2 regions of the Staphylococcus nepalensis genome follow, and region 1 is predicted to be linked to the other one. Evidence: predicted binding sites of a transcription regulator. Region 1 holds the regulator's gene; the other holds the start of a gene.

Region 1 (3,441 bases):
TTCTATTTTCAATGGAGATAGAGACTAATAATATAGTAGGTGTAAAAAATTAAACGATTTTTATTATATGTAATTGTACTTCTGTTAATTGTGTTAATTACTCCAATTAAAGAATTTGCACCGCTAGAATCGTTGCAGCAACAATTTAAATCAAAAGTAGACAGTTGGTCATCTGATAAGCCTTTAACTGAAAATACCTTAAAAGTACCTGATGAACAAGATTTTGCTTTGAATAATATTCAAATGAATATGTCTAAGGAAGAAGTAGAAGAAAAATTAGGTAAAGCAAAGCGTGTTACTTCAAACGAATATGGTACGAATTGGCATACGTATTATTCTGACGATTACAGAAGTTTTGTTATGGTGAGTTATATTAAAGATAAAGTAAATGGTTTGTATAGTAATCAAAATGTTATTTCTTCTAAATCTAAAATAAAATATAATTCTCCGAAAGATACAGTTAGAGATCGATTAGGTGACCCTATATCAACAAAACAAAAAGGTCATATAAATATAGACGTGCAAGATAGTGAATTTGACAATTTTAAAAAAGACAATATTTATACTACAGCATTTTATGACAAACATAACCAAAACCACTTAACAGCATTATTATTAATTAGTGAAGAAATGGAAAATAGACTTCAACAACAATATGGGGCGCCGTCGGATAATTTAGCTAAGAGCTTTGAATTGCAAAATTTTGACTTAGTAAACGCTGAAAGAGTGCAACATGGTTTAAATACTTTAGATTATTCAACAACTATTTCTGATACAGCACGTAAGCACAGTACTGATATGGCAGAAAATAACTATTTTAATCATGATAATTTGAGTGGAGATTCTCCGTTTGATCGTTTAGAAAGTGATGGACACGATTTTAATGCAGCCGGAGAAAACTTAGCTTATGGTCAACAAAGTAGTATTTATGCCCATCAAGGTTTAATGAATTCTTTAGGACATAGAAAGAACATTCTTAAAAAAGAATTTCGAACATTAGGTGTCGGCGTTGATTTTAATGAACAAAGACAACCTTATTGGACTGAAAATTACACTGGATAGTGTTTACGATTTGTTGAATGAGGGTATCTGTAACCTGTGAGGATGAGATATTATGACAACAAATAAAAAAGATCAAACAGAAGATATACTAGAAAAAGTTAAAGACGTTTTAGAAAAGAATGACGAAAAATAAGAGGTTGCGCTCAACGCGCAACCTCTTATTTTTGTTGAGAGTGTCTTTATTTACAAATAAAATAATTAAATTTCTCTGAAAAGCCCAACGACTTTGCCTAAAACAGTGACTTGGTCTAAATAAATAGGAGACATTGTACTATTTTCCGGTTGCAAACGATAACGTGTTTTTTCTTTATAAAAACGTTTGACTGTAGCTTCATTTTCTTCAGTCATTGCAACAATAATATCACCGTTTTCAGCAATTGTTTGGCTTCTGACTATAACTTTATCTCCATCTAATATACCAGCTTCGATCATACTATCACCAACAACATTTAAGATGAAAATGTCACTGTTATGCGTAGAAGTAAAATGTTCTGGTAATGGAAAGTATTCTTCAACATTTTCGACGGCAGTAATAGGAATACCTGCCGTTACTTTTCCAATTACTGGTACATGTATCGTTGATTCCATATTTGCAGATTCGCCTAGTTGTTCAGTTACAATTTCTATTGCACGGGGCTTGGTTGGATCTCTTTTTATATAGCCTTTTTCTTCTAGTCTTGATAAATGTCCATGTACGGTAGAGCTTGAAGCTAAACCCACAGCTTCACCAATTTCTCGAACACTTGGTGGATATCCTTTTGAATGAACGGTCTGTTTGATATATTCAAAAATTTCATTTTGTCGTTTTGTTAATTCTCTCATAATAGGCACTCCCTACGTTAATTTGTTTTTATTATAGCATGCATGATTCTTTTTTACAAACGTTTGTTCGTTTCAAGGTTGACTAGGAACAGATGTTCTGTTAGAGTTTAGACACAAACAAACGTTCTAGGAGTGACTTATAATGTTCAAATTATATATACATCAAATAAAGCCTTACTTCGTAGTCCTATTAGTTACTATGATTTTAAGTTCTATATTTATTTTAAGTGCACATAATAATGCTGAGTCGGAACAAACGTACGAAATGACAGATCATCAAATCCAAAACAACTCAATTCAAAACGAACAATATCAAATGGATTCAGTGGAAAAAAGCGAACAGAGCAATAAGCCATTTTTGGCAAGAGCAAAATAGAAATATCAAACATTAATTTATTTGGGAGTAAATTAATTGTCTGGTACATATGAAAGTGAGCGGAACTATTTCGTTTCGTTCACTTTTTTGTTATATTTTTTATATTATGAATTACGGAGGTTTAGTATGGCTAAAAACGATGCCGTAGATATCAAGCGTATAAATGAATTAGCAAAAAAGAAAAAAGAAGAAGGATTAACTGAATCTGAGGCTAAAGAACGATCTAAATTAAGAAAAGCGTATTTAGACTCTTTCAGAGATAATTTTAAAAAACAAATTGAAAATACTAGAGTAATTGATCCTGAAGGTAACGATGTAACACCTGAAAAAGTTAAAAAAATATTAGATTCAAAAGACAAAAAAGATAACAACTAAATCAATTTTTTGTTAAACAAACGTCAAATAATGTATAATGGTAATGAATCTTGCTATAAGAAAGGAAGTCATTTAGATGAATAAAGAAAAAGATCAATTAGCAATAGATACGATTAGAGCTTTAAGTATCGATGCTGTTGAGCAAGCAAACTCAGGACACCCTGGATTACCAATGGGTGCTGCTCCAATGGCATATACTTTATGGACACGCCATTTAAATTTCAACCCCCAATCAAAAGATTTCTTCGATAGAGATCGTTTTGTATTGTCTGCTGGTCATGGTTCTGCATTACTTTATAGTTTATTACATGTTTCAGGTAGTTTAGAATTAGATGAATTAAAACAATTTAGACAATGGGGCTCAAAAACACCAGGACATCCTGAATTCAGACATACTGATGGTGTGGAAGTAACTACAGGTCCATTAGGTCAAGGTTTTGCTATGTCTGTAGGTATGGCTATGGCTGAAAAACATCTTGCTGGTAAGTTTAACAAAGAAGATGCTAATGTAGTAGACCATTACACTTATGTACTAGCTTCTGATGGAGATTTAATGGAAGGTATTTCACATGAGGCGGCTTCATTAGCTGGTCATACGAAATTAGATAAACTTATTGTATTATATGATTCAAATGATATTTCTTTAGATGGAGATTTAAACAAAGCTTTTTCTGAAGATGTTAAGACTCGCTTTGAATCATATGGTTGGAAACACATTTTAATTGAAGATGGTAACGATATCGAAGCAATTGATAAAGCAATTGAAGAAGCAAAAGCTTCGGATGTACCAACAATGATTGAAGTTA
Region 2 (3,441 bases), 610 kb from region 1:
CTGTCATTACAATAAGTTTATCCTTAGGTATTTCTATATCTACATCTTTTAAATTATGGGCACGTGCCCCTTTAACTACAATGGATGGTTGTTTCATATTTGTCACCCTTCTGCTTTTAATTCAAATAACATATCTCTGAGTTCAGTTGCTTTTTCAAAGTCTAGATCTTTAGCTGCTTGTTTCATTTCTTTTTCTATATTAGCAATTGTTTTTTCACGTTCTTTTTTCGTCATTTTCTTAGGTACTTCTGTACGTTGTTGTTCATTGGTTTCATCAGTTTCAACTGTAGCACTAATCACGTCATGTATTTTCTTGTTAATTGTAGTAGGCGTAATGTTATATTTCTCGTTATATTCTTTTTGGATGGAACGACGCCGTTCTGTCTCATCTAGCGCATAACGCATAGAATCAGTAATTTTATCACCGTACATAATAACTTCCCCACCACTATTACGCGCGGCACGCCCTATCGTTTGGACGAGTGATCGTTGTGAACGCAAGAAACCTTCCTTATCCGCGTCTAATATCACAACAAGAGATACTTCTGGTATATCAATACCCTCTCTTAATAAGTTAATACCTACAATAACATCATATGTGCCTACACGTAGGTCGCGAATAATTTCAATACGCTCTAATGTCTTGATTTCTGAATGTAAGTAATTGACTTTGATACCAGCTTCTTTCATATAAGTGGTCAAGTCTTCACTCATTTTCTTAGTCAGTGTTGTAACTAAAACACGTTCATTGCGATCGATACGTTCTTGAATTTCTCCAAGCAAGTCATCAATTTGATTTTCCGTTGGTCTTACTTCTATCTGAGGATCTAATAACCCGGTAGGACGTATGATTTGTTCGACCATTTCATCGGTATGTTCTAATTCATATGGCCCTGGCGTCGCAGAAACGTATACAAGTTGTTTTGTTTTATCTTCAAACTCTTCAAACTTTAATGGTCTATTGTCTAAAGCGCTAGGAAGCCTGAAACCATGATCAACTAAAACTTGCTTACGCGCACGGTCACCGTTATACATACCTCTAATTTGTGGCAACGTTACGTGTGATTCGTCTATCATAACAAGCCAATCGTCGCCAAAGTAATCTAGTAACGTATATGGTGTAGACCCCATCGGCCTTAAAGTCAAGTGTACTGAATAATTTTCAATACCTGAACAAAATCCCATTTCTCTCATCATTTCTAAATCATAGTTTGTTCTTTGTTCAAGACGCTGCGCTTCTAACAACTTATTTTCTGCACGAAGCTCTGCCAAACGTGCCTCAAGTTCATTTTCAATGCGCTGAATAGCTGATTTCATTTTCTCTTCACGTGTAACGAAGTGGGAGGCTGGGAAGATTGCAAAGTGTTCTCGGTCTCTCAATACTTCACCTGTTAAATAATTCACTTCGCGTATACGATCAATTTCATCACCGAAAAATTCAACGCGAATACACATTTCTTCACGAGAAGCTGGGAAGATTTCTACAACGTCACCTCTAACACGAAATGTACCACGTCTAAAATCAATGTCGTTTCTAGTATATTGTACATCTACAAGTTTTTTCAGCAATTCACTTCTATCCATTTCCATACCTACGCGTACACTTACTACTAAGTCACGGTATTCTTCCGGGTTCCCCAAGCCATAAATACAACTGACACTAGCAATAATGATTACATCATCTCTTTCAAACAATGCACTCGTAGCAGAATGGCGCAATTGGTCAATTTCATCATTGATTGACGCATCTTTTTCTATGAAAGTATCTGTCGATGGGACATAAGCTTCTGGTTGGTAATAATCATAATAACTGACAAAATATTCCACTCTATTTTCAGGAAAAAATTCTTTAAATTCACTATATAATTGACCAGCTAAAGTTTTATTATGGGCAATGATTAAGGTTGGTTTGCCAACTTGTTGAATCACATTACTCATCGTAAATGTTTTACCTGTACCTGTAGCACCAAGTAATGTCTGATGCCTTTTTCCTTCATTCACGCCATCTACGATTTTTTGTATTGCTGCTGGTTGATCCCCTTTAGGATCAAAATCTGATTTCAATTTAAATGGGTAGTGTTCCATAATAACACATGCCTCCTATTGTATTTCTATCGTACGAACATAACTTAACTAGCTAATTAATCACTCGACTAATTTATTTTTGGCGTATCTAGATTTTATTAAAATATACTCTTAACATTTTATATTTTAACAGATGCACAGATTCAAACACAAACATTTGTTCGTAGTTTCATATTACTTTATTCCTAAATAAAAACAAACATAGTAAACCACCATGTTTGTCTAAGTTACTATTTTTAATTCTAGAAAATGAAGTTAAATCATTATATACCGTTCCTAATATCGTATCAATTAAGTTGCTTAATACCTATTATTCAATCATCATCTTTTTTATGTAGCTCGAGTTGATCAATAATCAAGTAACCAGTTAATAATGAAGCTACATCTATAAAAATTATCCATTCATCATGGAAAAAGCCCTTTTCAATTGAAGTCCCTATTAAAATTAAAGTTAAAATAGTTCCTACCCATTTACTTCTTGTCAATACGCTAAAAAGCACTACAAGTATACAGGGAAAAAAGGATGCAAGTATATACCAAATCATTTATGTCACCCATTCCTATTATTTAAAATAGACATCGTCGTTTCTCGTAGTTCAGATTTAGGTATAAATTTCTCTGTTAGCATTTCTGGGATAATATTTTCTATAAAATCTTGTACTGAGTTTAAATGGTCAAACTGCATGATTGTTTCGAGAGACATTTCATATATCTCAAAAAATAAAGGTTCAGGATTACGTTTTTGTATTTCACCAAATGTTTCATATAATAAATCAATTTTATCAGCAACAGATAGAATTTGACCTTCTAGCGAATCATCTTTGCCTTCTTGAAGACGTTTACGATATATCGCTTGATATTGCTCTGGTATTTCTTCACTGATAAAATGATCAACCATTTCTTCTTCTACTTGAGAGAATAATTTTTTCAATTCACCACTAGCATATTTGACAGGCGTTTTAATATCTCCTGTGAAAATCTCAGCGAAATCATGGTTTAAGGCTTTTTCGTATAAACTTTTCCAATCTACTTCATTGCCGTGGTATTCTTCGACTGTACCTAAATATTGAGCAATTTTAGTTACCTTAAAGGAATGGGCAGCAACATTATGCTCAAAATATTTAAACTTTCCTGGCAATCTAATTAATTTTTCTAAATCTGATAAGCGTTTAAAATATTGATGTATTCCCATGATAGCGCCTCCTCATTTATTTAATGATTGATTATACTTGGTTTTATAATATCATTCAACAAGTAAAATGTCTTTTTAATATGGTTGATTGTCAATAATTAATACTAATTTAAAGATATAATCAAGTATACGCTTGTTTCAAGTTTTACCTGTTTTGATATTTT

The links. Region 1 encodes LexA, which represses DNA repair genes until DNA is damaged. Its sites were predicted from a motif close to CGAACATATGTTCG; they were not measured.
Region 2: the regulator LexA is predicted to act here: its motif matches at 2,236-2,249, upstream of uvrB (excinuclease ABC subunit UvrB).

What each region holds. Positions count from the first base shown of each region.
Region 1 covers NZ_CP017466.1:1,727,266-1,730,706, reverse strand. Annotated here, with positions in the region: gene guaC (GMP reductase) at 1-28, shown strand, start outside; gene BJG89_RS08185 (CAP domain-containing protein) at 49-1,062, shown strand; gene lexA (transcriptional repressor LexA) at 1,261-1,884, opposite strand; gene sosA (DNA damage-induced cell division inhibitor SosA) at 2,027-2,260, shown strand; gene BJG89_RS08170 (DUF896 domain-containing protein) at 2,387-2,635, shown strand; gene tkt (transketolase) at 2,712-3,441, shown strand, end outside.
Region 2 covers NZ_CP017466.1:2,341,134-2,344,574, forward strand. Annotated here, with positions in the region: gene uvrA (excinuclease ABC subunit UvrA) at 1-97, opposite strand, end outside; gene uvrB (excinuclease ABC subunit UvrB) at 103-2,088, opposite strand; gene BJG89_RS11255 (CsbA family protein) at 2,400-2,630, opposite strand; gene BJG89_RS11260 (YfbR-like 5'-deoxynucleotidase) at 2,636-3,277, opposite strand.